3 regions of the Proteus sp. GOKU genome follow, and region 1 is predicted to be linked to each of the others. Evidence: predicted binding sites of a transcription regulator. Region 1 holds the regulator's gene; each other region holds the start of a gene.
What was found. Region 1 encodes Fur, which represses iron uptake genes when iron is present. Its sites were predicted from a motif close to ATAATAATGAGAACNACTATCAA; they were not measured.
Positions count from the first base shown of each region.

Region 2: the regulator Fur is predicted to act here: its motif matches at 5,145-5,167, upstream of EHE21_RS04035 (TonB-dependent receptor domain-containing protein).
Region 3: the regulator Fur is predicted to act here: its motif matches at 8,526-8,548, upstream of EHE21_RS09220 (TonB-dependent siderophore receptor).

Region 1 covers NZ_CP034105.1:1,155,028-1,166,440, reverse strand. The annotation lists gene ybfF (esterase) at 1-759, shown strand, start outside; gene ybfE (LexA regulated protein) at 972-1,280, shown strand; gene fldA (flavodoxin FldA) at 1,555-2,082, shown strand; gene fur (ferric iron uptake transcriptional regulator) at 2,272-2,718, shown strand; gene EHE21_RS05355 (DUF817 domain-containing protein) at 2,798-3,637, opposite strand; gene chiP (chitoporin ChiP) at 4,196-5,590, opposite strand; gene glnS (glutamine--tRNA ligase) at 6,229-7,896, opposite strand; gene nagE (N-acetylglucosamine-specific PTS transporter subunit IIBC) at 8,094-10,136, opposite strand; gene nagB (glucosamine-6-phosphate deaminase) at 10,491-11,297, shown strand.
Region 2 covers NZ_CP034105.1:876,363-887,775, reverse strand. The annotation lists gene uhpC (MFS transporter family glucose-6-phosphate receptor UhpC) at 1-750, shown strand, start outside; gene EHE21_RS04050 (ABC transporter substrate-binding protein) at 753-1,784, shown strand; gene EHE21_RS04045 (ABC transporter permease) at 1,859-3,937, shown strand; gene fbpC (ferric ABC transporter ATP-binding protein) at 3,953-4,993, shown strand; gene EHE21_RS04035 (TonB-dependent receptor domain-containing protein) at 5,219-7,297, shown strand; gene EHE21_RS04030 (TonB-dependent receptor domain-containing protein) at 7,308-9,677, shown strand; gene EHE21_RS04025 (D-serine ammonia-lyase) at 9,918-11,246, opposite strand; gene dsdX (D-serine transporter DsdX) at 11,259-11,413, opposite strand, start outside.
Region 3 covers NZ_CP034105.1:1,963,972-1,975,384, forward strand. The annotation lists gene hutW (heme anaerobic degradation radical SAM methyltransferase ChuW/HutW) at 1-738, shown strand, start outside; gene hutX (heme utilization cystosolic carrier protein HutX) at 781-1,269, shown strand; gene EHE21_RS09195 (NAD(P)H-binding protein) at 1,276-1,902, shown strand; gene EHE21_RS09200 (ABC-F family ATPase) at 2,131-3,729, shown strand; gene EHE21_RS09205 (TonB-dependent siderophore receptor) at 3,973-6,162, shown strand; gene EHE21_RS09210 (ABC transporter substrate-binding protein) at 6,172-7,326, shown strand; gene EHE21_RS09215 (hypothetical protein) at 7,329-8,450, shown strand; gene EHE21_RS09220 (TonB-dependent siderophore receptor) at 8,562-10,646, shown strand; gene EHE21_RS09225 (ABC transporter ATP-binding protein) at 10,721-11,413, shown strand, end outside.

The DNA of each region.
Region 1 (11,413 bases):
TATCAATTACACCAACCTGAAACGACACCTGCATCCAGTTTACCTATCGTCTTGATCCACGGCCTTTTTGGTGATCTGAATAATTTAGGTGTTTTAGGTCGCGCACTTCGCCAAGATAATACCGTGATACAAATTGATGTGCGTAATCATGGGCATTCTCCTCATAGTGAAAGTATGAATTATCAAGATATGGCGCAAGATGTGCTTACATTGCTTGATAGTTTAAATATCCCAAAAGCCATTATTATTGGTCACTCAATGGGAGGCAAAATTGCGATGGCGATGACAGCATTAGCCCCTGAGCGTATCGCAAATATTGTTGTGATTGATATGTCACCTGTTGCCTATAATGTTCGCCGTCATGACAAAATCTTTGCTGCACTTGAAGCTGTAACTAAAGCCCAAGTCACGCGCCGTCAAGATGCGGTGGAAATCATGCGTCCTTTTATTAAAGAAGACGGTGTGATCCAATTTTTACTTAAATCATTCAAAAATGGTGAGTGGCTATTTAATTTACCTGCAATACAAAATGCCTATTCAGACATTATTGGCTGGCAAGAAGTACCAGCTTGGCATCAACCTGTATTATTTATTCGGGGAGGTTTATCACCTTATATTTTGGATGAGTATCGTGAAAACATAGCTCGTCAATTCCCTCTCGCAACCGCCTTTGTTGTTGCAAACACGGGGCATTGGGTGCATTCAGAAAAACCAGATACCGTCATTAAGGCAATTCGTCGCTTTTTAGAGAAAGCTTAGTGAATAAATTTAACTGCTTAAAATAACGCCACTGAAAAAATGATAACTTAATAGAATGTATAATTATTGTACTTAAAAACAGTATCTGTTGATAAAAAGACCAAATCACAATAGGTTAAAGTCAGGAAGCAGTGGCGAGACATCACTATGTGGGGTATTATTGGGCGTTTCGCAATTTAGTCATTGGTATACGCCCTTTCACAGCAAAATTTATGGCAAAAGAACAAACTGATCGCACCACACTGGATTTGTTCGCAGATGAACGCAGACCTGGGCGACCTAAAACAAACCCGCTTTCTCGGGATGAACAGCTTAGAATTAATAAACGCAATCAATTAAGACGTGACAGAGTTAATGGCTTACGTCGAGTTGAGTTAAAATTAAATGAAGATGCTGTGAATGCTCTCAATGAGTTGGCGACAGAAAGAAACGTCAGTCGTAGTGAGCTTATTGAAGAAATATTACTAGAGCAATTGGCGCAAAATCACGCCTTAAAAATGCATCAAAACAAAAATAGCTAGCAGATAAACCACACAAATTCGACAGAATTAGCCTGCTATTTTCGTCAAAATACGTTTTTAGTTTTCTATTATGAAAACACAATGCTTATCTTTCACTAGTAATTGTTCAAACACAGACAAATATACTCTAAATATTTTGAAGTGTAGCTAGGTGACAAGTGAATGAGTCACTGGAAACATACAAGAAAGTATGTAACTTGTGAAAATATACGTAGTCAATAACGCTACAATTTGAAATATAACGAATTTAGAATAAAAGAGGTTATCTCACTTTATGGCAATCATAGGAATATTCTTCGGCAGTGATACTGGCAACACTGAAAATATTGCCAAAATGCTTCAAGAAAGACTGGGCGCTGATAATGCCGAAGTTCATGATATTGCAAAATCCAGTCAAGAAGACATCGAAGCGTTCGATATTCTGTTACTAGGTATTCCTACTTGGTATTATGGTGAAGCACAATGTGATTGGGATGACTTTTTCCCAACACTAGAAGATATTGATTTCAATGGTAAGCTTGTTGCACTATTTGGTTGTGGTGACCAAGAGGACTACGCAGAATATTTCTGTGATGCAATGGGTACTATCCGCGATATTATTGAGCCTCGTGGCGCAGTTATCGTAGGTCATTGGCCAACAGAAGGTTATCATTTCGAAGCCTCTAAAGGGCTTGCAGATGATAATCATTTTATCGGTCTTGCGATTGATGAAGATCGTCAACCAGAATTAACCGAAGAGCGTGTTGACGCTTGGGTTGCTCAAATCAAAGAAGAAATGAGCCTAGACGAAATTCTGGGATAAAATAAATACTCAATATTGAGAATGATAATTATTCAATGGTGTGCTAAGATAGTGTGATAGGTGGGGTGTTTATTTTTAAATATCATGCCTATAATCAATGAGGTTATTTATTCACCCGAGTATTAATGAATAAAACCTATTTGTGAGCACAAAAATTAAATTCACCATTAGCAACAGGATTAAATCCGCATGACCGACAATAATAAAGCGTTAAAAAATGCTGGGTTAAAAGTTACACTTCCTCGCTTAAAGATCTTGGAAGTGCTCCAGGATCCTGAGTGCCATCATGTCAGTGCTGAAGATCTCTACAAAAAACTCATCGATATCGGTGAAGAGATTGGTCTGGCAACAGTGTATCGCGTCTTAAACCAATTTGATGATGCTGGTATTGTTACCCGACATAATTTTGAAGGTGGTAAATCAGTATTTGAATTAACTCAACAACACCATCATGACCACTTAATTTGTCTTGATTGTGGTAAAGTTATCGAGTTTACAGACGATGCAATTGAATTACGCCAAAGAAACATCGCTGAACGTCATGGTATCAAGCTTTCCAATCATAGCCTTTACTTATATGGCCACTGCGCTGAAGGCAATTGCAAAGAAGATAGCCACGCACATGATGAGAAATAATTCATTCTGGATAATCTCTCAGTAAAAAAAAGGAACTGTTCACAGTTCCTTTTTTATTGCCTAAAATCCGAGGATAACTCTACTTAGCCACACTGATACTGTGCTTAATATGTTTTAAATGAACCACAATGGTAAATGTGACAATAACCAATAGTGACCAAGAGCCCCATTTGCCTGCATGTACAGCAGACCAAGCACCAATTTGGTTAGGATATTGCCAAACACCAAAAAATGTACCGAAATTCTCAGCAAGCCAAATAAAGAAACCTATTAGAACAAAAGCGAGTAATAAAGGCATTTTTCGCTCAGTATCATAAGGAGTAAAATAAACCACACTACGAGCATAAAGACCTAAAATAAAGGCAGTTAAATACCAGCGATAATCACCGATAAAGTGATGAGAAAAGAAATTAATATAGATAGCGAGAGCAACCAAAGTTGCCATCCAATAAGGTGGATAATGTTCAATTCGTACTTTTAAAAAACGCCATGCTTGAATTAAATAACTTCCTACCGCAGAGTACATAAACCCTGTAAACAAAGGGACTTCCCACAATTTTGTATAAGCAAAATCAGGGTATTTCCACGATCCAATTGCCGCTGATGTTTTAAATAATTCCATCACAAACCCAACAATGTGGAAAAAACAGATCGCTTTTAATTCATCCCATGTTTCTAGCTTTCCCCACACCATCCATAATTGAAAAGCGATAGCGAGAATAAGAAGCACGTCATAACGAGGTATACCAAAGATACCTTTACTTGGTGTTGCAAATAAAATAAAAAAGAAAAATCCGGCAAATAAACAAGAACGCGCCTCTTTTACACCAAAAAAAAGAAATTCAACAATAAATCGTTTTATACCTTTAAAGGGTTTCAATGGCGGTTCTAATAAAAAATCATCCAATCGCTTTAACATGCTTCTTCCTGAAAACTCGCATTATCGAACAGCATTCAATGCAGAATAATAAATAAGGTGAGATAAAATGAATGGCAAGAAATTTGCCATAGAATAAAAAAACCTACAAGGATGAAAAGGACGAAAAAGAAAGGAATTAAAAAATAAAGGTATTTACCCCCCACTACGATACCCACTCTGACTTCCTTTACTTAGGGTAAATACCTTACGCAAATTTTGCGAAATAACTGAAGCACAGGAGATAAACATAACCCACTCACATTTATCTCAGACGACATGACATGACGACTTTACTTCATTACTTTTACTACATACTGCGATTTTAAAACGACTCTTTACTGCTTTTACTCTTTTACTCTTTTACTTCTACTCTTTTACTTCCACTTTTTACTACTGCTGACAACTTCACTTTATTAACGAGGCTTATTTGTAAGGCTCTTCTTAATTACCGCATCCCTACCTTTCTACTACTTATTTTTACTTATCGTAATCGTATTTAGCTTTTTTAGTTTTATTCAGGATAAAGTGCAATTAATACACTTTATCCTTATGCTGATATTAGAAAATAGTAAATGGCATTATCACGTTAAACTTAACGTCTTTTTCATCTTGGAAAATATTACCAAAACCACCTTCATAACTTGGAATATCGGAGTGGTTATCATAACGGGTATAGTGAAGCTTAAAGAGAGTGCCTTTAGCGCGACCTTCTTGAACCGTATACATAATATCCGCATTCCATGCACTTTCTCTGATACGCTGACCTTGGTCATAAATAGCTTTACCACTTGGCTTAGCATCCCATGCGTAAACATAAGAAGTACCTACTGCCCAGCCTGACAGATCCCAGTTTTTCAGATCATACATAACGCCAGCATAAAGTGCTTTTTCACCATTGGCGTTAAAGTCAGAACGACCATCCCACCAGACATCAAGACGACCATTAGAGGTTGCCCAGCCCGGAGTCATACGTTGTAAGAAATAACCTTGATTACCTTCAGCTTTAACCCACGTTCCTTCTACTTTGAAGTCAAATACATTGTAGGTATAACCAAAAGTCAGTGCTTGTAACCATGCCAGCCCATCATAAACGTCATTAACGCCACCACCGGTAACTTTATCTTTAGCACCGTAGAATTGGTAAGACGTTCTTAATGCATTGTCAGCAATTGGGAAATCATAAGAAACTTTACCAAAATACTGATCGATATAACCATCAGCCTGACCAAATGCAGCTTCTAACACTAAGCTGTTTTTAAAATCATATTTAGCGCCGAAAGAGTGAAGATAGCTGATATTCGTTTCTAGATCAGCTTTACGGAAATTGTACATATTCCGATACCATGGTGCTTTATATTCATCTGTCCACATATAGGAGAAAGATAATTCACCACTTTTATCGAAATCAAAGACAGCGCCCGCTTCAGCACCGCGGTAAGTTCCCGGTAAGAAGCTCCAGTGTGGACGCAATAAGCTTTGGCCTTTAGGTTGAATATATCCACCTTGAGCCCAGAAGTTACCTAATTTGAATTTCGCAGCCGCTTTATAAACGCTCATGCCACTGCGATCGCCAGTCCATTTTTCATCCCAGCGACTTTTTGCATCACTAAAACCGATTTCATTAGGTGCCGCAGGGCCACTGTTATTCAATTCAGCCGCACCAAAGGCAGCTAAATCAATACCAATAAAATCACCAAGGTAACCTGATGAGAAATCGAGATTAGCGTTGAAAGTAGAATGGTGTAAGTTAGCTTTGTATTTGCCGTAATCAGGGCTATTTGGTGTTAACTCTTTTCTATCACGGTCACGTTGCCAATAAAAAAGACCGCCTGTTAAGGTTGAGTCATCAATAAACCCTTCAGCATGAGACATTTTTGCAGGTAGTGCAGTTACAAGCAATGCGCCCATAACGGCAAGTGCCACCCTGCCTGGTTTAGCATTTTGCATAACCATAGCATTGTTTCCTCTTTGACTTTGACTAAAAAAGAAATAAGCACAATGCCTATTTCCAAATATAAAACCCCAAGTGGGGAAAAAACCTAAATTAGGTTATAAACAGCATATTTTTCGCGACGCGAATTATCAACCAAAAAAAAAGAATTTTTATCAAAATATGACAAAGGGCACATAACTAAATGATCGTTTCATTTTCTTTCTTTTATAAAGATTGGTTAAAAATAAACATAATCACTTGATTTAATTGTATTTTATAAATCAATCTTTAAATGATATAAAATTTCGTTTTTATAGAAAGGAATAATAAGTAGTATTTATAAATAATCTTTTTTAATGATGTAAAATATGTGGTGTGAATCACACTTTTCTTATTACAGTGTTATTTAGCGTGATGATATGAAAAAACAAAAGAATAAAGTGATAGTGAATAAACTATTTCAAACGAAATAAATGAAAACTTATCACCTAAAAAAGATAAAACGAGAGGCTAATCAAATTAAGAATAGTAAATATTTAATATCAATAGATGAAAAATTAGGCAAAATAAGCTGTAAAACAGATAAAAAAATGCTCGATAAATAAATTACCGAGCATTTTATTCATTAAGGCACTAATGTGACTTAAAGCACGTCAAATTAGCCTTGTTGAGAAATCTTCGCCCAAGTGTCACGTAAGCCCACAGTACGGTTAAACACAAGTTTATCCGCCGTTGAAAGCTTATCAGCACAGAAGTAGCCTTCACGCTCAAATTGATACGCTTTCTCGATAACCGCATCTTTTAAGCTACGCTCTACAAAACCTTCACGAATAACTAATGATTCTGGGTTAATTGTTGATAAGAAATCATCTTCTGCCGCCGGGTTTGGTACGCTAAATAAACGGTCATAAAGACGGATTTCAGCTGGGATCGCATGTGGAATGCTTACCCAGTGAATAACGCCTTTTACTTTACGTCCATCAGCAGGATCTTTATTTAAAGTCTCTGCATCATAGGTACAGTAAATAGTCGTAATTTCGCCTTGTTCGTCTTTCTCAACACGTTCAGCTTTAATAACATAAGCATTACGTAAACGTACTTCTTTACCTAGCACTAGACGTTTATATTGACGGTTTGCTTCTTCTTTGAAGTCAGCGCGATCAATATAGATTTCACGGCTAAATGGCACTTCTCGCGTTCCCATTTCTGGTTTATTTGGGTGATTTGGTGCAACAAGAATTTCTTCACCTTCTGGCATATTTTCAATCACTAAACGAACAGGATCGATAACAGCCATTGCGCGTGGTGCATTTTCGTTTAAGTCATCACGAATACAAGATTCCAGAGCTGCCATTTCGACGTTGTTTTCTTGTTTCGTCACACCAATACGTAGACAGAATTCACGAATAGATTCTGCGGTATAACCACGACGACGTAAGCCTGAAATTGTTGGCATACGAGGATCATCCCAACCATTCACAATGTTTTCTGTCACAAGCTGATTCAGCTTACGTTTTGACATCACTGTGTATTCAAGGTTAAGACGTGAGAATTCATATTGACGAGGATGACAAGGGATAGTGATATTATCCAGCACCCAATCATATAAACGGCGGTTATCTTGGAATTCTAAAGTACATAAAGAATGTGTGATATTTTCCAGTGCATCAGAGATACAGTGGGTAAAATCATACATTGGATAAATGCACCATTTATTTCCAGTTTGGTGATGTTCAGCGAATTTAATACGATAAAGCACAGGATCACGCATAACAATAAATGGTGATGCCATATCAATTTTCGCACGTAAGCACGCTTTACCTTCTTCAAAGCCACCAGCACGCATTTTTTCAAACAGCGCTAAGTTCTCTTCTACGCTACGTGAGCGATAAGGGCTGTTTTTACCTGGCTCTTTTAATGTACCGCGGTATTCACGAATTTCTTCAGCGCTTAACTCATCAACGTAAGCTAAGCCTTTATTAATCAGCTCAATCGCATATTGATAAAGTTGATCAAAATAATCTGAGGAGTAATGAATGCTACCTTCCCATTGGAAACCTAACCACTGAACATCTTTTTGAATTGAGTTGATGTACTCAATATCTTCTTTTACTGGATTGGTATCATCAAAACGTAGATTACATTTTCCCTGATAATCTTTAGCAATACCAAAATTCAGGCAAATTGATTTCGCATGGCCGATATGAAGATAGCCATTAGGTTCAGGTGGGAAACGCGTTTGAACGCTATTATGTTTCCCAGTAGCCAGATCTTCGTCAATAATTTGACGAATAAAGTTCGTTGGGCGGGCATCTGCCTCATTCATGGTCATTTTTTCCTCAAAGCAAAACGCATAATTAACCCACTATAATCCAATAAGCAGGTTTCATAAATACCTTAGCTAAATACACCCCTGAGATATTTATCAAAATAGAGATAAAAAAACGGGAAGTTTGAAAGACTCCCCGTTTTATCGTCTTATTTAACCATCTCTTTATAGAGGATTAAATATCTAGATAGAATTTATTTTAACACGTTGTAGATAACCGTTTTATTTCCGACCACAACACCATCAACTTGTTCAGCAATCTTATCAAAATCATCGATATTGCTAACAATGACAGGGCTTATCATCGATTTGGCATTAGCGTTCAGATATTCAAGATCTAATTCTAAGATAGGTTGACCGACTTTAACGTCTGCACCTTCTTCAACTAAACGCTTGAAGCCTTTGCCACCTAATGCAACGGTATCAATTCCCATGTGTACGATGATTTCAACACCATTGTCAGTCTCGATACAAAATGCATGATTAGTATCAAAAATCTTAACAACAGTACCTGTTGCAGGTGCCATCACGATATTAGAGGTTGGTTTGATTGCTACACCATCCCCAACAACACCACTAGAGAACGCTTCATCAGGCACATCTTTCAATGCCACGACCTCACCATCAAAAGGCGCAATCATTTCAAGTAACACTTTTGCATTTGTGTTGGCTTGTTTTACAGGTGCTTTTTCAGTAGAGACTGTTGAGGCAGCTGACGCTTCATAAGCTGGCACAGGGCCTTGAGTCAATACATCACGCATAGCGTTAGCGACTAATTCAGCACGTGTACCTACAATCACTTGAACACTTTGTTTGTTTAAGCGAATAACACCTGATGCACCTAAGCGTTTTGCATAGGCATCATTAACAACAGTGGCATCTTTTACATTTAAGCGTAAACGGGTAATACAAGCATCAATACCCGTTAAATTATCAGAACCACCGATAGCTGCGATATATTGACGAGCTTCTTGTTGAATACCTTCTTTACTATTTGCTGGCGCTGTTTTGATATCTTCATCATAGCCATCAGCAGTTTCATCACCCATCACATCATCTTCACGACCCGGAGTTTTCAGGTTAAATTTTGTGATAGTGAAACGGAAAATACCGTAATAGATAAAGAAGAAAACAATACCTTGAACAATCAGCATGTACCAATGAACAGCCAGTGGGTTACGTGAAGATAAGAACATATCCACTAAGCCCGCACTAAAGCCGAATCCTGAAATCCACTCCATGCTTGCTGCGATATAAACAGAAATCGCCATTAAGAATGCGTGAATAACATAGAGCACAGGCGCCACAAACATAAAGGAGAATTCAAGTGGTTCAGTAATACCTGTGAAGAAAGCAGCAAATGCACCTGCAATCATGATACCCGCAACTTTTGCTTTGTTCTCTTTACGTGCGCAGTGATAGATAGCAAGCGCTGCACCCGGTAAACCAAACATCATTACTGGGAAGAAACCTGCTTGATAACGACCTGTTACACCCACAGTTGCTAAGCCAGAATCAATAGCTTGCTGACCTGCAAGGAAGTTAGGAATATCGTTAATACCGGCAACGTCAAACCAGAATACAGAGTTCAACGCATGGTGTAAGCCAACTGGAATTAATAAACGGTTAAAGAATGCGTAGATACCTGCACCTAATGCGCCCATATCTTTAATGCTTTCACCGAAGCTGACTAATCCGCCATAAATCACAGGCCAGATATACATCAGAATAAAGGCGACGATGATCATTAAAAATGAGGTTAGGATAGGAACTAAACGGCGACCACTAAAGAATGACAGTGCGCGAGGCAGTTCAACGCTACTAAAGCGGTTATAAAGCTCGGCAGAAAGTACACCAACCAAGATCCCAACAAACTGGTTATTTATTTTACCAAAAGCAACTGGAACCTCTTCTAAAGGTAGGCCTTTGATCATTGACACCGCAGCTGGAGAGCAAAGCGTTGTCACGACTAAGAACCCAACAAATCCTGTTAAAGCGGCAGCACCGTCTTTGTCTTTCGACATACCATAAGCAACACCAATGGCAAACAAGACTGACATATTGTCGATGATGGCAGCACCAGATTTGATAAGTAAGGCAGCAAGCGCGTTATCGCCACCCCAGCCTACTGGGTCAATCCAGTAGCCAATCCCCATCAGAATTGCTGCTGCAGGTAATGTAGCAACAGGCACCATCAGCGCCCGTCCTATCTTCTGCAGATAACTTAAAATATTCACAAACTCCCCCTTGGATAGCCCCTATGCGGGATCTTATTCATACTCATTCATATTTTATAATAAAATTGATGAGCTAATTATTTAATTCCATTTTTAGTCTAAAAAAATTATTTCGTATCGCAAATTAATTAGTCATAGTTTGTGATTAAAGTCACTAATATCGTATAATTTTTAGCTGAAATGCTGGCTAAGTCAGAAAGCTTATTTTATGATTAAAAATATCTTTTGGCGGGACATTTCGATCATCAGCTAAAAATGAAAAGAAATTCGTGTTATAGATGAGCCACTGATAATCACACGATGAAATAACACGTTACTGAGTTATCAGATTTGTCTTTTTTCTATGAGGTTACTATGAGGTTAATCCCCCTATCCACGGCAAAACAAGTTGGTAAGTGGTCTGCAAATTATATCGTTGAGAAAATCAACGCGTTTAATCCAACCGCAGAGCGCCCTTTCGTACTTGGTTTACCGACTGGTGGCACGCCATTGGCGACATATAAAGAATTAATTGAATTGCATCGTGCAGGAAAAGTCAGCTTCCAACACGTTGTGACGTTCAATATGGATGAATATGTTGGTATTCCATCAGATCATTCACAAAGTTATCGTACTTTTATGTATGAAAACTTCTTTAATCATATTGATATTAAAGATGAAAATATCAATTTATTAAATGGTAATGCTGAAGATCCACAAGCAGAATGCGAACGCTATGAAGCTAAAATCAAGTCTTATGGCAAAATCAATCTGTTTATGGGCGGTGTAGGTAACGACGGTCACATTGCATTTAATGAACCTGCGTCTTCACTCTCCTCACGCACTCGAATGAAAACGCTAACTGAAGATACACGCTTAGCAAATTCACGTTTCTTCGACAATAATGTTAATCATGTCCCTAAATATGCACTGACAGTCGGTGTAGGCACATTATTAGATGCTGAAGAATTAATGATTTTGGCGACCGGTTTTAATAAAGCGCAAGCAGTACATGCAGCAACAGAAGGCGCTGTTAACCATTTATGGACGATTTCCTGTGTTCAACTTCACCCTAAAGCAATTTTAGTGTGTGATGATCCTGCAACAATGGAATTACGTGTAAAAACATTGCGTTATTTCCAACAGATTGAAGCGCAAGAGTGTCAGAAATACCAAGACTAAGTTTAGTAAAATAAGTACCTACTGATTAAGTAGCGGAAAAGGCTAAGCTCTCTTACTTATCAGCCAGAATTTGCTGGCTGATATCGGCTTTTTAGATTGACTTCCCTTATCAGGAG
Region 2 (11,413 bases), 280 kb from region 1:
ACTCCCGCAGAGGAAGGGCTTCCTACTGTGGGTGTGTGGCGGCGCGATGTTTTTGAATTACGTCAAGAGCAGTCATCTCCCCCTAAACCTATGCTAACTATTTTGAAAGAGACCATTTTATTTAACCGAATGATTTGGTTACTGGGTTTTTCCTATATTTTGGTTTATCTCATACGTATGGCGATTAACGATTGGGGAAATATCTGGTTATCAGAAACACATGGCGCCAACTTATTGAGTGCTAATGCCATTCTCTCTTTGTTTGAAGTGGGTGGCTTACTCGGGGCGTTATGTTCAGGCTGGGGCTCGGATTTATTATTCCGTGGCCAACGAGCACCAATGATATTGCTGTTTTCACTCGGACTTTTTACCGCAGTAACAGCACTTTGGTTAATTCCAATTCATCATTATGCTTTGCTCGCAGCTTGTTTTTTTAGTATCGGTTTTTTTGTGTTTGGACCACAGATGTTAATCGGGCTTGCTGCAACAGAATATTGCCATAAAAACGCAGCAGGCACGGTAACTGGCTACTTGGGATTGTTTGCCTATTTAGGGGCGGCAATGGCAGGTTGGCCATTAAGTCAGGTCATGGCGCATTATGGTTGGACTGGGATGTTTGCGTTATTAACCAGTGCTGCGGCCTTAATGGGACTCTTACTAATGCCGTTGTTGATTGCTGATGTTAGCAAACAAGAGCATTTAGTTGGCCCACTTTCATTTTCCGATGACGACACATTTAAAAGGTTCTGAACATGAAATTGAAAACCCTCTCTACACTCGTTGCTGCTGGTCTGGCTCTTTCTGCGGTTAGCTTATCAACAAATGCAGCTGGTCGCTTAGTAGTTTACTGTAGTGCGACAAATGCAATGTGTGAAGCTGAAACAAAAGCTTTTGCCGAAAAGTATGATGTTAAAACGACCTTTGTTCGTAATGGTTCAGGAAGTACTTTAGCTAAAATCGAAGCTGAAAAACGTAATCCACAAGCTGACGTTTGGTATGGCGGTACAATGGATCCTCACTCACAAGCGGGTGAAATGGATCTGCTAGAGCCTTATGTTTCTCCTAATCTTGATCAAATCATGCCACAATTTCGTGATCCGGCTAAACGCAAAGGTAACTACTCTTCTGCGGTTTATGTCGGTATTTTAGGTTTTGGCGTTAATAAAGATCGCTTAAAAGAAAAAGGCATCGCCATTCCAACGTGCTGGAAAGATTTAATTAAACCTGAATATAAAGGTGAAATTCAAATCGCTGATCCACAAAGCTCAGGTACAGCTTACACTGCACTGGCAACCTTTGACCAATTATGGGGCACTGAACAAGCCTTTGATTATCTTAAGAAAATCAATACCAACATTTCTCAATACACCAAATCAGGTATTGCTCCAGCACGAAATGCAGCTCGTGGTGAAGCCGCTATTGGTATTGGTTTCTTACATGACTACTCATTAGAAGTTGAAAATGGCGCTCCACTTGAATTGATTTCACCTTGTGAAGGTACAGGCTATGAAATCGGTGGTGTGAGTATCATTAAAAATGCCCGTAATATGGATAACGCAAAATTATTCGTAGATTGGACACTCTCAAAAGAAGCTCAGGAAATTAGCTGGAAAGAAGGTAAATCTTACCAAATTCTAACCAATACCTCGGCTGAATCTTCACCAATGGCGCTGAAATTATCAGACTTAAAACTCATTAACTACGACATGGATAAATATGGCGATAGTGAAGTGCGTAAAGAGCTGATTAATAAGTGGGTTACCGAAGTAAAAATGGGTAAATAGCTCATTAATAGAGCGAGATAACCTCTCGCTCTCTTTTTCTCATAATAATAAATACATTTACTCTCGGGGGATTTATGTCTCACACACTCGCTTTACCTGAAAAAAAGAGGCGGGATCCCATATTTTTATGGATCCTAATTGCATGGATGGCATTTGCTTTACTGCCGTCATGGAGCCTTGATTACGGTCTTTTAGATTCTACCGCAGATGAATTACTCACCTCTTACGGCTGGAGTAGCGTTAATATCAGTTGGCTCTGGTTTTTATTACCAAGTTTACTGTTATTTCGCCCATTAACTGCCCCTAAGCGTGAAAATCGCTCTCGCCACTATTTTGATGCAGGTTTTGCGCTGTTTTGTGCATTTATTGCAATCGTTAGTGCAACCCTCGAAGGACGTGGTTTAGGTTATTCTGCGATCATCCTCTTTATTTCCCTGGGAATGATCATGAAAACCGCCTTAACGCGCCTTGAATGGCTGGGTGGTGATAGCTTTGTTATTGGCTCTTTAATCGCCGTTGTGGCACTGATTGGTGCCTTTATCATCTTCCCAAGTATCGCTATTTTTATTCCGATGTTTAAAGATAGCGCGGGCAATTTTGCACCTTTTGAATTTATCGCTATTTTAAGCCAAGCTCATATTGTGCAAGTGATGCTCAACTCTATTGTGCTCTCTATCGCAGTGGGTATCGGTTGTACTTTCTTTGGTTTAATTCTGGCAATTTATACGTCTCGTATTGCGGTACGTTCTGCCATTATTGGTCGTGTATTTTCTATCTTGCCTATCGTAACGCCTCCTTTTGTTGTCGGTTTGGGCGTGACATTAATGATGGGACGCTCTGGCTATGTGACAGAGTTTCTCGCCACTTACGCAGGACTTGAAAATACCAACTGGTTATATGGTTTTACAGGGATTTGGTTAGCTCAAGTGCTCGCCTTTACCCCAATGTCATTTATGATTTTAGATGGTGCGATTAAAACCATTCATCCTTCATTAGAAGAAGCGTCTTACACCTTAAGAGCCAACCGCTATCAAACTTTCTTTAACGTCTTTATGCCGTTACTTAAGCCCGCGTTAGCCAATGCGTTTTTAATTGTAATTGTGCAATCTCTGGCTGACTTTAGTAACCCGCTAGTTTTAGGGGGTAACTTTGACGTTATCGCCACACAAATTTACTTCTATATCACGGGCTCTCAACTGGATTATCAATCAGCCAGTACATTAGGTGCGTCACTGTTAGTTTTCTCACTATTAGTGTTCTGTGTGCAGTATATGTGGATTGGTAAACGCTCTTACGTCACGGTATCTGGTAAATCTTATCGCGGTGACGTTCAACCTCTTCCATCTTCACTGATTGCATTTGTGACGACCGTTTTAGGTATTTGGGTTGTCTTTAATATCCTGCTCTATGGCAGTATTTTCTACGGCAGTTTCACCGTTAACTGGGGGGTTGATTACACCTTAACACTCGATAACTTTATCAAACTATTTGGTCAAGGAATGAGTGACGGTGCATGGCCTTCGTTGTTAGATACCTTGTTATATGCAGGTATTGCAGCACCGATTACAGCCATTCTAGGACTATTAATTGCCTATATCGTGGTACGCCAAGACTTTAAAGGTAAGAAAAGTATCGAGTTCACGACAATGCTTTGTTTTGCTGTACCGGGAACCGTCGCAGGTGTCTCTTATATTCTTGCGTTTAACGACTCGCCTTTCTATTTAACGGGAACAGCTGCAATTGTCATTATCTCTATGACAATGCGTAACGTGCCTGTGGGGATACGTGCGGGTATTGCGGGATTAGGGCAAATTGATAAATCTCTTGATGAAGCCTCTCTAAGTTTAAGAGCGAACTCAATGAGAACCATTTTCTATGTGCTATTACCGTTATTGCGCCCTGCTATTTTATCTGCGCTGATTTATAGCTTTGTGCGTGCCATTACCACAGTCAGTGCCATCGTTTTCCTTGTTACACCAGATACACGCGTTGCCACTGCTTATATTTTGAACCGTGTTGAAGATGGTGAATACGGCGTCGCAATTGCCTATGGCTCGATTTTAATCGTTGTGATGTTGGCAATTATTTTCTTATTTGACTATTTGATTGGCGAAGCCCGTGTTTCACGCTCTAAAGCCAAAAATGCACAGTAATACGGAGTATAAATCATGACACAACAACATTTCGTTGAACTGAAAAATGTAATTAAGCGTTTTGGCTCTAACACGGTAATTGAAGATCTCAGTTTGTCTATTCCACAAGGCAAAATGGTTTCATTATTAGGGCCTTCAGGTTGTGGTAAAACCACCGTATTACGTTTAGTTGCAGGATTAGAAAAACCGACAGAAGGTAAGATTTTTATTGATGGTGAGGATGTTACTGACCGTTCAATCCAGCAACGTGATATTTGTATGGTGTTTCAGTCTTACGCCCTTTTCCCTCATATGTCTTTGGGGGAAAACATTGGCTATGGCTTAAAAATGCTAGGACGTCCTAAAGCTGAAATTAAACAACGTGTTTCTGAAGCTTTAGAGCTGGTGGATTTAGATGGTTTTGAAGACCGTTTTGTTGACCAAATATCTGGCGGGCAACAGCAACGTGTCGCCTTAGCGCGTGCGTTAATTTTAAAACCTAAAGTACTGCTTTTTGATGAACCATTGAGTAACCTTGATGCGAACTTACGTCGTAGTATGAGAGAAAAAATTCGTGAATTACAACAACAGTTTAATATCACCTCTCTTTACGTAACCCATGACCAAAGTGAAGCATTTGCGGTTTCTGATATGGTTTTAGTAATGAATAAAGGGAAGATAATGCAATTAGGCTCACCGCAAAATCTTTATCGCCAACCCGCATCTGAATTTATGGCAAGCTTTATGGGGGATGCCAACTTATTCCCAGCCACATTGGGCACAGATTATGTTGATATCTTCCAATATCGTTTACCAAAACCAGATACGTTTAATACGACTAAAACAGAAGTGAGAGTGGGAGTTAGACCTGAAGCGATCACCTTATCTCAACAAGGCGATGCCTGTCAGCAATGCAAAATTGTCCATGTCGCTTATATGGGACCTCAATATGAAGTCACTGTGGAATGGCAAAATCAAACCTTGCTATTACAAGTCAATGCCACACAGCTTCAACCTAATGTAGGCGATAACTACTATCTGCAAATCCATCCTTATGGCATGTTTATTTTAGAATAAGCATCTTTAGCCTATTTTCTTATTTATCTTCAAGGCGCCATTATGGCGCCTTTTTATCTCTTCTTTTTTACATCCTTTCTTTTATTTTTTTATTATTAAATTACAAAAACTTATAGTGTTTTTATTATTTTAAAAAAATCATCACTTGCTAATGATAATTATATTTACTTACAATATTTACAAAATGTTATGTTATAACATTATAAACAAAGGAGGATGAATGGTATGAAGAAATCTATTTTTAACTACACAACACTTTTTATTTCAATAAGTTACTCTTTATTTGCAAATGCAGCCCCTGCAACAAAGTCAAAAGAAAGTCAGAATAATGAGGTATTAAAGGTCTATTCAACACCTTTACAGACACCACAAGAGAAAATGGCAATCCCCGTTGCCGTTCTGACTCAAGAAGATCTACGCTCTAATCGGAGTGCATCTATTGCAGAAACGTTAACATCCTTACCGGGTTTTCATGCTAGTTTTTTTGGCGGTGGTTCGGTACACCCTGTTATTCGTGGAATGTCAGGAAATAGAGTCAAGGTATTACACAGTGGTAGTGATCTTATGGATGTTTCATCTATTGGCGCAGATCATGCTATCACTAGTGAACCCTTTTTAAGCCAGCGTATTGAAGTATTAAAAGGGCCTGCAACATTACTTTATGGAGGGGGAACAATTGGTGGTGCAATAAATGTTATTGATAGCAAAATACCTATGTCAGTACCTAAAAAAGGTTACGAGGGTGAATTACAGTATCAATACGATTCTGTTTCTAAAGGAAATACAGGATCAGCCGGATTAACATTAGGGCAAGATAATTTAGCGCTACGTATTGAAGGCACTAAACGTTATCAAAGCGATTACAAACAACCAGAATCTTTACATCAAGGAGAGCCTAGCCGTTTAGCCGGTTCTTATCAAGATAACCAATCGGCAAATATCGGTACATCTTGGATCTTCGATGATGGTTATATTGGTATTGGTTATGGCCAGCAACATCGTCGATATGGGTTACCTGGTCATACTCATTTTCACGATCACGATGAAGATCACACTCACTCACCTATTACCCCGCCTTTATCTGGTCATCATCATCACGATCACAATCATGAATACCCTGATGAACAACATGAACATGGTATTCCTTATATTGTTATGGAGAGTAAACGATGGGATCTTCGTGGTGAAAAAAACAATCCATTTGCCGGTATTGAATCTGTACGTTTCAGTGCAGCCAGAACCGATTATCATCATGATGAAAAAGAAGGCCATGAAGTCAGCACCCAATTTAAAAATAAAGGAGATGAATTAAGGTTTTCTTTTACACATCAACCAATTTTAGACTGGCATGGCGTTATTGGTGGGCAATTTAATCAACGTGATTTTAGTGCTGACGGAGAAGAAGCCTATGTTCCCGCAACAAAAACAAAAAATCACTCACTCTTTTTATTAGAAGAATATCAATTAGGTGATTTTCGCTATGAATTAGGATTTCGCCAAGAGTGGCAATCACTGTTAAATAGAGAAACTCAAAAAAACAATAAACAAAGTGCATCTTCTGTTTCTGCCGGATTAGCGTGGAATTTGACACAAGACTATTTTTTAAATCTATCACTATCACACACAAAAAGATTACCCGTTGCAGAAGAGTTATACGCGAATGGTGTTCATGCAGCAAATCGGACTATTGAAAAAGGTGATCCTAATTTAACTGCAGAGACTGCAAATAATATTGATATTGGAATAACGAAAGTAACTGGAGATACTCAATTCAATATTAGTGCCTATTACAACCGTATAAATAATTATATTTATGGCCAATTTACTGGAGCTGAATTAAATAATGGCTATCGTTCATTACAATATGTTCAACATGATGCACAATTTAAAGGTGTAGAAGGAAATATTGATTATTACTATAACCAAGACAGCTTAATTGGTATTTCTGGTGATTATGTCAGAGCAAATTTACTGCATAACAAAGGAAATATACCAAGAATACCAACTTATCGATTAAGTACTTATATTAAACATAGTTTTTCAGAAAACTTAACAGGACAAATCCGTGTTGACCATTTTGGAAAACAGAATAAAACAGCCGAGTATGAAACACCTACGGATGCTTATAACACAGTTAGCTTAGGCAGTGAATATATTGGTTATTTAGATAACACTGATTATACCTTGTATGCCAAGATTAATAATCTCTTTGATGCGAAAGGAAAAGATAGCACTTCTTATATTAAAGATGAAATGTATTTACCAGGTCGTAATATTATCTTAGGCGCTACTCTTACATTCTAATATAAATATCATGAAAAAAAGTAAACTCTCTATTATCTTACTTATGCTTTTGTCATCTCCTTTATATGGAAAAGAGAGTCATGAAGATAAAAGTAAAGAAAAAGAAATCCCAAACGATGTAATAAAAGTTAAAGGTACACTAATAAAAAATAAAGAGACCTTCTCTTCTTTACTACTTAATAATCGAGAAGAAATAAAAGGAAAACAACTTGATCAAATAAAAACGAATACTATTGGTAATACCGTTGCAAAAGTTGCTGGAGTACAAACTGAAGGTTTTGGCCCTAATGCTGCAAGACCAGTTATCCGAAGTTTATCAGGAAACCGTGTCGGCATTTTAGTCAATAATCTACCAATTAATGATATTTCATTTATTAGTGGAAATATGCCTATACCCATTGATATGAATAGAATTAATGAAATATCGATCAGTAAAAATTCTGAAGCCCTCTTTTATGGTGGTGGCACAAGCGGTGGTGCTATTCATTTATGGGATGACAGAATAATGACACAGTTACCAGAAAAAGCGATTTCAGGTACGGTGACATTTAATGGCAGCACTAATAACGGTAATGGTGGCTCTGCAAATATTAAATTCAGTGATGAACAAAATTGGATTTTTAATCTTTCTGGTGCATCAAAGCGTGTCTCTAGATATAAAATTCCAACACATTCTAAAGCGGGGGCTTGTTACAGCTTTCAGCAACTCAAAGAACACTTTGCATTACGAGATCAATGCCAAGTGGATATGAAAGTTTTTACCAGTCGTAATCCTGAAGCTTATCCTTATATTAGTGAATTTTGGAAAAAATATAAGATTGAATATGAGTTAAGTGAAGACGATAAATATACCTTTAAAGATAAAGATTATTTTTCAGGTATTGGCTATGTAGATAACGAAGCTAATTCACAATATAAACCCGGAAGTCCTACATCTATTGAACATGTTACTCCCCCTAAACATTATGTTGAAAATAATAATAAAGAGATCCCAAATAGTTTCCTAAAAAGCCAAAGTGGTAATGCATCTCTTTCTTATATTCGGGATGAAGGCTATATAGGTTTATCTGTTACTGACTTTCAGACGTCTTACGGTGTACCGGGATATGCTTATCTCACCACAAAAACCAGCCGAGAAATGTATAAACCTGTTTCGGTTTCAAACCATAATCGGCGGATAGATATACAAGGAAAACATGAACACTTAACGCCTTTTTTAAGGGACAGTGCTTTTTATTACTCTTATTCTGAATCTAAAGACGAAGAATTAGTGGGTCAAATCGCATCATCAGTCTTTGAGACTAAAAATCACCAATTAGCATTGGAAACTGCGCATGTGCCACTTTTCAATCGATTGAATGGCGCTATTGGCGTTAATGGTAATTATCGTGATCTAAAAACCTCTGGTTATGATGCTTATTTACCGAATGTATTAACCAAAGAATACGGCATATATTGGGTTGAATCTCTAACTTTATCTCCTTTTGAAATCACCGCGGGATACCGTAAAGGTCATACTCAGCACCATCTTAATATTCCAGATAATTATAATAGCGGTAGAGGACAAGGTTCGAATTTACAAAACCGTGATTTTGATACGAGTGCAAATACATTAGCATTATCTTTTACACCGATTGATGAATGGACATTAAAGCTACAACAGAATATTTCTTATCGAGCACCAGAAATTAATGAGCTTTATACACATGGACCTCATTATGCTTATCTGATTGAAGAACAAGGTAATAGTCAATTTAATACAGAGAAAAGTAAAAGTATTGAATTATCATCTGTTATTGAGATTGGTAATTTCTCTAATAAACTTAATTTATATAAAACTGACTACAGTGATTTTAAATTTAGGCGATTAACGGGTGTCAGCCGTGGTGGTGTTACCGTTATGGAATGGGATGAAACTGATCTCGAAACTAAAGGGCTAGAATACGAATTTAAATATTTATATGAAATACCTCACGAGCATAATCTTACATTTACACTATTCGGTGATTTTGTCGAAAATAAGAGTAAAAGAAAGCTGTTTATTGCCGGTAATTACTTACCAAACTTACCTAATGAAAAACATGGTATTAGTATTAATTATCAACATGATGAATTAACAGCATTTAGTAGCGCAACTTACTATAAAAAACAGAAAGAGAGTGGTGGATTAATGTATGGTGGAGATATTACTTTTCCTTCCTATACTTTAGTCGATGCAGGTATTGGTAAAAAATATCACCTTGATAATCTAGATGTTTCGGTTGATTTTATTATTAATAATCTCACCAATACTGAAGCAAGGCCCGCATCTTCTCAATTAAAATACTTAGCCCCATTACCGGGTCGAAATTATGGGGTAAATGTCAAAATTGATTTTTAATCTATACAGATCCAACAAGAGATAAAGTAAGCGAGGCACCCAATGGGTGCCTCTTTTTTATAATAATACTACGACATTTTCCCCTGGTGTGACATCCTGGTGTGAATGTTTGATGTAACACTTGGTGTAACACATTGCTACGCTATTATTGTTTTAGATACTAATTAGAGATACTTGTACTACTCCCTTTATTTTTTAAGATGCTATCAGAACAAAAGCTGATAGCACCCGTTCTACGCTCTATTTTCCTTGAGCGAGATATTTTTGCATTTCATCCGCAGGAACCATACCACCGCCAGTCGCCCATACTAAATGCGTTGCATTTTGCATTTTCTGACTGTCTAGTGATAAACCTTGCAGATAATCTTTAGCTTGAGTGACATGAACAGCACCTGTCATTCCTGCTAAAGCCGAAGGTTCTAACTTAATCCCTTCTTCTTTATTTAATAAACTGAGTAAGTCATAAAGCTCTTGGTCATCAATAGTGTAATAACCATCAATTAAGCGCTCCATTGCACGACCTACAAAGCCTGATGCACGACCAACGGCAAGACCATCAGCGGCAGTGACGTTATCAATACCAATTTCTTGTACTGAGATGCCTTCATGTAATTGGGTATAAACGCCCAATAACATACAAGGTGAGTGCGTTGGCTCTGCAAATAAGCAGTGTACTGCGTCACCAAATGCCAGTTTTAGTCCAAAAGCAACACCACCAGGACCACCACCAACACCACAAGGCAGATAAACAAACAGAGGATGTTCACTATCAACACGAACACCTTGTTCTTCAAATTGGTGTTTTAAACGTAATCCCGCTACCGCATAACCCAAGAATAATGTTTTTGAGTTTTCATCATCGATAAAGAAACAGTTAGGATCTTTCTCTGCTTCTTTACGACCTTCTTCTACTGCGATACTGTAATCTTGTTCATATTCAACAACATTCACGCCATGTGAGCGTAATTTATCTTTCTTCCACTGACGTGCATCAGCAGACATATGAACACTCACGCTAAAACCTAATTTCGCACTCATGATCCCAATAGACATACCTAAGTTGCCTGTTGAACCTACCGCGATACTATATTGGCTAAAGAATTCACGGAATTTATCAGAAAATAATTTTTCATAATTATCATCTGTATTTAATAATCCCGCGTTAATCGCCAATTTCTCAGCATGAGTCAGTACTTCATAAATTCCACCACGTGCTTTAATTGAACCTGAAATAGGCAGATGACTGTCCTTTTTCAAACGCAATTGACCGCTAATAGAGGTGTTATAACGCTTTTCAAGAGCAACTTTCATCTTAGGAATATCAATCACTTCTGATTCGATGATCCCTTTAGTAACCGCTGTTTCTGGAAATGCTTTAGCTAAATAAGGTGCAAAACGTTGTAACCGTGCTTGTGCGTCAATTACGTCATCTTGTGTTAAACCAACATATGGAAGTCCCTGGTCAGTGGTGGTCACTTTTGGGTTAAACCAAACCACTTCTTTTAAGTCCACTAAGTCATTAACTAGTGGAAAATTACTTTTTAATTTATTTATATCTATATGGCTCATAGTCGTTCTCTTTTATATGACAAAAGAAAGCATAAATGTACCGCCTAATGCGACAAAGGAGGCAATAAAGGTCGCGACACTGTAAAAACGAAAAGTTTCACTTAAAGTTGCATTACAATACTGTTTCACTAACCAAAACAGTGAGTCTGTGACGATAGTACAACCAA
Region 3 (11,413 bases), 810 kb from region 1:
GAAGAAGCCGCTAAGTTTATGAAAGGACTCTGCTTACGTGATAGAGCTGCTGTGGTGTGCGATCTGTTATTCGGATTACCGGGGCAAAATGCGGTGAATTGGCAAGAAGATCTCACTATTGCCCACGATATTGGTTTAGATGGTGTCGATCTGTATGCATTGAATTTGCTTCCTAATACACCATTAGGTAAAGCGGTTGAAAATCAGCGAGTCACTGTGCCAACGCCGATAGAACGGCGTGCGCTATATCTTCAAGGCTGTGATTTTATGGAGAATGTAGGTTGGCGTCAGATAAGCAATAGTCATTGGGCTAGAACAACCCGCGAACGTAATCTCTATAATTTATTAATTAAACAAGGTGCGGATTGCCTTGCCTTTGGCTCTGGTGCTGGTGGTTCGGTTAATGGTTATTCATGGATGATTGAGCGTTCACTGGATAGCTATTATCAAAAAATTACAGATAGCCAAAAACCTTTAATGATGATGAGTCGTACAACTGACAGTGGTTTTCGTTGGCGTCATGAATTACAAGCTGGCATTGAGTGCGGGCGTGTTGATTTAGCTAAATTAAGCCCGCAAGCAACTCTGCTCTCCCCTTTATTAAATCAATGGTATCAAGCAGGCCTTGTTGAAGATGATTTTCTTTGTATGAAACTCACCAATGAAGGTCGGTTTTGGGCAAGTAATTTGCTGACATCCTTACAGCAGTTAATTTTGCAATTAAATACACCTCGTTAATTTTATTACCCTAAATATTAATTAAAAGATGGAAATAACATCATGAATATAGAGCTACAACAATTTTTAATAACTGAGCCTGATGGAACGCTAGAAACTATTGCTACGCAATTTGATACAACCTTGTTAGAGGTTGTGAGACATTTGCCATCACGCTCATTAATGAGTGGTGAGCAATTCGATACAGTGTGGGATAACGTGATGAAATGGGGTAATGTCACCACACTTGTGCATACTCAAGATGTTATTTTAGAATTTAGCGGTGAATTACCAAGTGGTTTTCATCGACATGGCTATTTTAATTTACGTGGCAAAAAAGGAATGACAGGCCATATTAAAGCCGAAAATTGCCAATATATTGCAATGATCGAGCGTAAATTTATGGGTATGGATACCGCCTCTATCTTATTTTTCAATCAAGAAGGCGTTGCAATGTTTAAGATTTTCCTTGGCAGAGATGAACATCGTCAATTATTGCCAGAGCAATTATCAGCCTTCCGTCAATTAGCACAACAATTAAATAAGGAATAATTGCTCGTGAAAACATGGGTTATTTTTGGCGCTGGCGGTAAAGGTGTTGGCGCACATATTGCTGATATTGGCGTCGCACAACAACGCCCTATTGTGGCTTTAGTTCGTTCCAAAGAAGCAGCTAATCGTTTAGAAGAAAAAGGGATCAAAACTGTTATTGGTGATGCGATTGATGCTAAAGCTGTTGAAGCTGTTTTAACATTAGCAGGAAAAGATGCAGATATTATTTCCACAATGGGCGGTGAAAATGATTATCTGGCTCATCGAACCGTCATTGATATTGCGGAAAAGATGGGTTTTCAACGTATGTTAATGGTTTCTTCTTTAGGATGTGGTGATAGTTGGGTTGCCTTATCTGACAGAGCCAAAGCGGCATTTGGTCAAGCCGTAAGAGAAAAATCATTGGCCGAAGTGTGGTTACAAACTAGCCGTTTTGATTATGCAATAGTAAGACCGGGTGGATTACTTAATGGTGAAGAAACGGGCAAGGCTCAGCTTTATCAATATGAAGAGACTCATGGTTTAGTGAATCGTCGAGATGTTGCGCGTTTAGTGACTCAGCTTCTTGAGGCTGATCTTCTAGATGACCAAGTTTATGCTGTGGTTGAACCCGGCTTAGTACCTTCCAAGTAGTAAATAGATTACGCTTCAAGTTAAGTTCACGATAAAGAGATAGCGAATTGGCGTTATCTCTTTTTTTCTTACTTCAGTTATGGGCAAAAACTCACAATATGATGAGTTTTTCTCTTACAGCTAAAATTCCTTAACAGACATTCGTCACTTTACTGTCTTAATAGGGGTAACTTGTGGCATAATGCCGCCCCATTACCTTTTGTCATTCACTAATAATGAGTATTCGTCTTGTTAATCAGCAATAATATCACTATGCAGTTTGGCTCAAAGCCACTGTTTGAAAACATTTCTGTCAAATTCGGTGGCGGAAATCGCTATGGTTTAATCGGTGCCAACGGTAGCGGTAAATCAACCTTTATGAAAATTTTAGGTGGCGATTTAGTGCCAAGTAGCGGCAACGTATTCCTCGATCCTAATGAACGTCTTGGTAAACTAAAACAAGACCAGTTCGCTTATGAAGAGTTTACTGTGCTTGATACCGTGATTATGGGTCACACTGAACTTTGGGAAGTGAAGCAAGAGCGTGAACGCATCTATAGCTTACCTGAAATGAGCGAAGAAGACGGCTTACGTGTTGCCGATCTTGAAGTGAAATTTGGTGAAATGGACGGTTACACCGTTGAATCTCGTGCTGGCGAATTATTGCTAAACGTAGGTATTCCATTAGAACAACATAATGGTCCTATGAGTGAAGTGGCCCCGGGTTGGAAATTACGTGTGTTACTTGCACAAGCCCTGTTCGCTGATCCTGATATTCTGTTACTGGATGAACCAACGAATAACTTGGATATTGATACCATTCGTTGGCTTGAGCAAACGCTAAATGAACGTAACAGTACCATGATCATTATTTCCCATGACCGTCACTTCCTCAATATGGTATGTACGCACATGGCTGACTTAGACTATGGTGCGCTTGCGGTTCATCCGGGTAACTATGATGAATATATGTTTGCTGCAACCCAAGCTCGTGAGCGTTTATTAGCGGATAATGCAAAGAAAAAAGCACAGATTAGTGAATTACAATCTTTCGTAAGTCGCTTTAGTGCTAATGCTTCTAAATCACGCCAAGCAACCTCTCGTGCAAAACAGATTGAGAAAATTCAATTAGCTGAAGTTAAAGCATCTAGTCGCCAAAACCCATTCATTCGCTTTGAACAAGAGAAAAAATTATTCCGTAATGCGCTTGAAGTGGAAAATATCTCTAAAGGCTATGATGACAATGCCCCACTATTTAAAGACGTCAATATGATGCTTGAAGTGGGCGAAAAAGTTGCCATCTTAGGTAATAACGGTGTGGGTAAATCGACAATGATCAAAACATTAGTCGGTGAATTAACACCTGATACTGGTCGTTTAAAATGGTCTGAAAACTCAAATATTGGCTATTATGCACAAGATCATGCAACTGATTTTGAAGTCAATATGACTGTGTTTGATTGGATGAGTTTATGGATGAAACCAGAAGACGACGAACAATCTGTACGTAGCGTATTAGGTCGTTTACTGTTCTCTCAAGATGATTTGAAAAAATCTGTTCAAGTTTTATCGGGTGGTGAAAAAGGTAGAATGTTATTTGGTAAGCTAATGATGCAAAAACCAAACATTCTGATTATGGATGAACCAACTAACCACTTAGATATGGAATCTATCGAATCACTGAATATGGCATTAGAACTTTATCAAGGTACTTTGATTTTTGTTTCTCATGACCGTGAATTCGTAAGTTCATTAGCAAACCGTATTATTGAAATAACACCTGAAAAAGTGACTAATTTCCAAGGAACTTATGATGAGTTCCTCGCGAAGAAAGGTGTCACACTTTAATTTCATAACCAAATTAGAGTAATAAACAGTTAAAGGCTCGATATTATTTATCGAGCCTTTTTTATTGTGAGCAAAAGAACCCGATAATTTCGCCCTCCTATTTTTATTGCATTTATGACTTATTCTATTTTTTATCTCAATACAAATAAAAATGATTATCATTTATATTGACTGACAGTCGGTCGTTGGTGTATGTTACCGACCACGAGTCAATCATGGTTTATTTTCATTTTTGGGATCATTATGTTGCTATTACTTCAATCGACACATTATCCAAATAAGCAATTAAAAAATTATTGGAAATGTGGCTACTCTTTTGTTTTTCCTACATTAATTTCATTAAGCGCAGTATCGCCCTCTTTTGCTTCAGAAAATATTGAAAAAATAATTATTACTTCAGCGCAAAACACTCAGTCTGATACACAACCTTATGGTTATATTGCGAAAAAACAGACAACAGCGACTAAAAGTGATGCCACTTTATTAGAAGCACCACAAATGGTTTCTGTTGTTAATCGCGCTCAATTAGATAACTTACCCTCTGAATCTATTAGTCAGGCACTGCGTTATAGTTCAGGCGTTGTGAGTGAAAAATTTGGTGCTTTTGGTAGCGGTATTGATTACTCGAAAATGCGCGGATTTGATGCAGACTACTATCTAGATGGATTAAGAATGCTAGGTAATAGTGGTATTTGGGCACCTCAAGTTGATAGTTGGAGTTTAGAAAGTTTAGAAGCTGTACATGGTCCTGCATCTGCATTATATGGGCAAGGTGGTGCAGGTGGCGTGATTAATATGATATCGCGTCGCCCTTCCGCAGAAGCGCAACACCAAGTGCAATTACAAGCGGGCAATAATAAAAATCATGGTATTAAATTTGATACTACATCAGCAATCAATGAGGATGAAACATGGTTATATCGTGTTTCAGGGTTAGCGCTTGAACAAGAGTCTCAAATCCCCTCTTCTCGTCAAACACGTTTTCTTATCTCACCAGCTATTACATGGAAACCGAATGATGCATTGAGTTGGACACTATTGGGTCAATATCAAAAAGAGCCTCGTCTAGGTTATTACAATACGTTACCTGCTCAAGCTTTAGGTTTGTTACCGAATCCTAATGGTAAAGTTGATCCTAATCGAAATTATAATAATCAAAGCCATGATAATTCACATCGCAAACAACAGTCTCTCACTTCATTATTTGAATATGACCTGACACCTCAGTGGCAATTTAAACAAAATACCCGTTTTATGAAGGTTGATACTGAAATTAGTCGTGATTATACCCGCGGATTTTTACCCGGAGATCGCCTGTTAACGGCGGTTTATCAAGAAGCACCGAGTAAATCGGAAACGTGGGTAACAGATACTCAGCTGATAGGGAAAATAGCAACATGGGATATCAATCATACGGTTATGGCAGGTTTTGATTATCAACATGGCTATATGACTAAAGATTGGTGGGGCTCTCAAACAGTTAGTTTTGATCCTTGGGCATCGCATCATAAACCTGATTTTGAGCCTTATCCTGTTTCACGCACTTCAACAAAACAACAATTTGATCGCTATGGATACTATTTGCAAGATCACTTGCGCTGGCAACAATGGAATTTACTGTTGAGTGGCCGTTATGATTCTGCTGATTTAGATACACATAATCAAATTTCAGGCATGACAAATTCAAGTCATAATACGGCATGGAGCCATCGTGTTGGTTTAAGTTACCAATTTAATAATGGATTCTCACCTTGGATAAGTACATCAGATAGCTTTGATCCTGTATTGGGTACAGATGCAGATGGAAAAGCGTTTATTCCAATGAAATCAAAACAGTATGAAGCCGGTATCAAGTATCAAAATCCTGAATTAACACAACTCGTTAGTGTTGCTGTTTATCAATTAACTCAAGAAAATGTCACAACACATAATCCGAGAAATCCCGATTATTATCAGCAATCTGGGGAAATTCGTTCTCGTGGGCTCGAGTTCGAAAGTAAATTAGCGTTAACACCACAAGTGAATATGATGCTCAATTATGCCTATCTGCATAATATTGTGACATCGACTAGTGATCCGACAACGTTAAATAAACATCCTGTTCAAGTACCTACTCATACGGGTTCTGCATGGATAGATTACCGTTTTCAGCAGCCTTATTTAGAAGGCGCATTATTAGGTGCTGGTGTTCGCTATTTAGGTTCAACTTACGGTGATAATACAAATACGTTTAAAGTACCCGCAGTATGGTTAGGTGATGTGAGTTTGCGCTACCAATTATCGTCAATCAACCGTGAATTGCAGGGATTAGAGTTAGGATTAACTGTCAGTAATATCACAAATAAATCCTATGTTGCGAGTTGTACCAGTTCAACTTATTGCAGTATTGGTACAGATCGCGTGGTTCTTGGTGTATTAAATTACTATTTTTAGGAAATGAACATGGATAATTATCGACGTTCATTACTAAAAGGTGCCAGTGCATTCTCTTTATTATTAGCGAGCCCTTTTCCTGTTTATGCAAAATCAAAACAGAGGGAAATTGTTGATATTCTGGGAAGAGAAATTGCATTACCACAAGAATTAACGCGTATTTATGTGGCAGATAGTGGATTGTTTTTACTTTATGCTTCATTAAATAAAGGCGCTCTTTATGAGCGTCTTATCGCAATGCCTTCGGCTTTTCGTACCGCCGATTTAAGCTTGTATCATCAATATACTCGAGCATTTCCGCAATTATTGGCACTACCTGAATTTACGGCTATGTCGAGTGGACACTTTAATAGTGAAAAGCTTATCGCGCTAAAACCTGATGTCATTATTGTTGCCGTTGGGACTTATCGCGCGATCAGTGTTAATGGTGTGCTAGATTTATTAACGAAAGCCAATATTCCTGTCGTCGTGTTTGATTTGAGTATTGATCCACTTAATAACACCCCAATTAGTACATCTATTATGGGAAATATGCTTGGTAATCTCCAACAAAGCCAAGCAATGAACCAATTTCGTGAAAAACAACTCAGTTATATTTCTCAGCAATTAGGAAAAAAGCCATTTAAACGTCCCAATGTGTTATTTGAACGAGCTGCAGGCTTTACACCAGAATGCTGCCTTTCATATGGCAATGGCAGTATGGGACAAATGCTACAAAATGCAGGGGGTAAAAACTTAGGAACGGAATATATAAAAAGTACTTATGGCCTTCTGAATCAAGAAACCGTGATTTACTCTAAACCCGATAAAATCTTTTTAACAGGTGCGGATTGGAGTGGTTATAACCCTTCTGGTGATTGGATTAATTTAGGGCCTGGTGCAAATTTAGAGTTGGCAAAACAGCAACTTGCGATTTTAATGCAACGCCTTGCTTATAAAACACTCGATGCAGTTAAAAACAGACAAGTGTACGCTATTTGGCACTCTTTTTATGACAGCCCTTTTGGTTTTATTGCTATTTTACAAATGGCGAAATGGCTACATCCCGAACGTTTTTCTCACCTTGATGCGGACGCTATTTTTCATGAATACCATACCCAATTTTTGCCAGTAAAATGGGAAACAGGTTATTGGGTGACATTACTAGATGAAGATAAGGAATAATCATGTTTGATATCTATTCACCTGATCCTTTACGGATAAAAGTTGAGACACAATCGGCAGGAAAAAGAACTATTTTATATTCTGCAAAAGGTCAGCCGAATTATATGTATGTAATGCCCCGTTTTCGATTAAACGAGGTATTGGATTGTCTTGATAATACTATTCACCCTGCTTTTATTGTAAATGGAAAAGTTAAAGATGCTTTTTTCTATGCGTGTTATCCCGCTTCATTACATCAAAGCGAATTATTAAGTTTACCCAATCAAAAACCAGCCAGTCAGTTAGATTTGTTAAGCTTTCAACAATGCGCTCAACAGACAGGAAAAGGATTTCATTTAAGTACCCATGCGGAATGGGCTGCGCTTATGTTGTGGTGTCGTCATCACAATATGGTTGAAGATGGAAATACGGATTATGGGCGTAGTTTTCTACATCCTGAGCAATGTGCTAATCGAGTGGATGGCAAAGATGCTGGCGACACTGATTTTATCACTGGTGATCCAACCACAATAACATCACCACAGTGGCCGAATTGGTATCATGATAATAGTTTATTTGGCATTAGTGATTTATGTGGCAACCTCTGGGAATGGCAAAGTGGAATGCAATTAAATGCCGGAGAAATACAGATAATTAAAGATAATGACGCTGTATTTTGTGGTGATCCAACAATAACGGAGCAATGGCATTCAATAGCATTATCAACAGGTAACTTATTGCCTATCAATCATATTAATAGCGCAAAATACGATGCACCCTCTGATTATTGTGAGGGAAATGCAGGTACGCCTATTTTATCAACGTCAATAAAACACTATAACGGCGCACCCGCAGATAATAGTTATCCAGCGGGACTAATGGATGGTGATTTTAACGCAATAACGCCTGTTGATGATCGTGAAGTACCGATGTTATTTAAAGCATTAGGATTATATCCAGCAATAAACCAGCAAGATCACGATCAGGTTTATTTACGAAATTATGGCCAACGCTCTTTAATGCGAGGTGGAGCTTGGTATTCACAACAAGTCGCAGGAATGCGGACTTTATGTTTAAGTCATAATGCACTACATCGCAGCACTTCTGTCGGTGGACGCCTATCTTGGGTTGACATAAGCAGTTAATTAACCCAAAAAGTTATCATTTATAGACATTTTTGCATAAATTAATTTACCTTAGTATACATTATGTGAATAATAGCGTTAATAGTAATCATTATTATTCGGTGACTCATTGTGATTAATTTTTATGCATTTAAATTGAAACCGGTGGCATTACTCTGTTCTGCCACCCTTCCTTTTATTTTGACTACACAGGCTTTTGCAGAAGAAAAAGCAAAAACGGAACAAGTCGAGAAGCTTGTCGTTAGTGCTCAAGCGCTAAAAGTAAATACCAGTTTGCAAGAAACGCCTAAATCCGTTTCTGTCATTTCCCAAAAAGATCTCGAAACACATGCTCCTCAAAAACTTGATGAAGCCTTACGTTATACCTCTGGTGTTGTTTCTCAGCCCTTTGGTGCCGATAACGATACTGATTGGCTTCGTGTGCGAGGTTTTGAAGCGGCAACTTATTTAGATAACAGTCGCCTTTTCCGTGATGGTTATTACACATGGCTACTTGAGCCTTATGGTTTTGAACAGATTGAAGTGGTAAAAGGTGCATCAGCTGTATTATTTGGTGAGTCTACACCCGGTGGTGCGGTTAACGTCGTACAAAAGAAACCCAGCTTTAAACCTCAAAATGAAGTATTTCTTGAGGTAGGAAATAATGATCAGCGTGGGTTAGGCTTTGATGTTTCAAGTACAACAGATGATAAACGTGTGCGCTATCGCCTTGTTGGCTTAATGAAAAAATCAGATGGGGAGTTATCTCACACTGATAACGAGCGGATTTATCTTGCGCCAAGTGTTGCGATTAATCTAACTGACGATACATCACTGACCTTTATGGCGACCTACTTGCATGATGATGGTACACCGACTAATCCTTTCTTCCCGGCTGCGGGTACATTAATTTCATCTCCTTTTGGTAAAATTAAACCGTCAACTAACTTAGGTGAACCGGGATACGATAAATATAAACGTACTCAAATTTCAGCGGGTTATTTATTAGAAAGTAACATCAACGATGTTTGGCGTTTTTCTCAACGTTTAAACTATGGCTATAACGATCTGTTATTGCGTAGTGTCTATGCATTCCCTAATTCAGATGTTACGGCAACAGAACTTGGTCGTGGCATCGTTTTCCGTGATGGTAAAAACCAAAGTATCTCTTTTGATAATAACGTTGTTGGTGAATGGGATACGGATAATTTCGAACATACCTTATTAGCGGGTGCTGAATTGCAATATCACCAAACCAAAGGTGATGAGCAAGATAATTACAGCTTTGGTACGATTAATCCGTGGAACCCTATTTACGGCAAATATACCCCGCTTAACCCTGCTGATAACATCAATCGTACCATTGATAAAACTCAATATAGCCTTTACTCACAGTATCAAACTAAATTTGATGGCCGCTGGGTTGCAATGGCGGGTGTACGTCAAGATTGGGTGAAAACAGAAAATAAAGCACAAGCAAAAAATGAGGATAAATCACGCACTGATAGTGAATTTAGCCTCAATGCAGGATTAATGTACCTAGCAGATAACGGCCTATCTCCTTATGTGAGTTATTCCGAGTCCTTTGAGGTGATGAGTACTATCGATCCTGCAACTAAAGATCTGTATAAACCATTAAAAGGTGACCAAATTGAAGCAGGGATAAAATATACACCTGATTTTATGGATGGTTACTTTAATATTGCTTGGTTTGATATCACACAGAAGAATGCGCTTGTTGCAAATCCAACGACTTTTGTTTCAACACAAACCGGTAAAGTGACATCAAAGGGTGTTGAAGTAACAAGTGAAATGCAATTAACGGAACGTTTAGCGTTAAAAGCCAATTACACCTATACCGATATGCAAACCGATGACACGGGTAATAAAGGTAAACAACAAGCCGGTTTAATTCCTAAACATACTGCATCTGCTTGGGGTAGTTACACTATTCCAATTACGGGAACCCAAGATTTAACGTTAGGAACAGGTGTGCGTTATTTAGGTAAATCTAAAGATAATCCTAAGAGCAGTGATTTAACCGTACCTAGTGCAACATTATGGGATATGGCTGCAATCTATAATTTCAATAAACAGTGGCAATTACAGTTAAATATCAACAATATTCTTGATAAAGAGTATCTCTCTGGTTGTGATTATTACTGTTATTACGGGCAATCTCGCTCTGTTTTATTGAATGCTAAATATCGCTGGTAATTTTCTTTATCATTCCGTCTTTTATTGTTAACTACACAATAAAAGACGGAATATCATTTTATAAATGAGTGACCATGTTTGAACTCTCAAATATTCAAATGGATCGCGGTGGACGTACTATTCTATCAATTCCCTCACTGCGTATTTCAGATCTAGGATTAACCATTGTGCTTGGTCATAATGGCTCAGGTAAATCGACTTTAGTCAGTTTGTTATCCGGTCAGCAAGCGCCAGATAGTGGATCTATTACACTAAATAACAGCAATATCTCACATTATAAGCCCCGTGATTTGGCTAAACAGATAGCCTTTCTCCCCCAAAAACTGCCTGCTTCTGCGGGATTAACTGTCAGAGAATTAGTGCGTTTAGGACGCTTTCCTTGGCGTGGAACATTAGGCCGTTGGAATAAAAAAGATGACGAAATTATCACCATAGCGATGGAAAAAGCAGGAGTTCTGCCCTTTGCAGACACACTTGCTGATGATTTATCGGGTGGCGAACGCCAACGAGCTTGGGTTGCAATGTTACTCGCTCAGCAATCACCTATTTTAATTTTAGATGAACCAACATCAGCACTAGATATACATCATCAATATCAACTAATGGAATTGTTGAGTGAGTTAAACCAAACTCAGCATGTTGGTATTATCGTTATTTTGCATGATCTTAACCTCGCCTTGCGTTATGCCACTCATATTATCGCGCTTAAAAAAGGTGAAATTGCGTTTGAAGGTGAAGCATCATTACTTTTTGATGATGAGCGACTT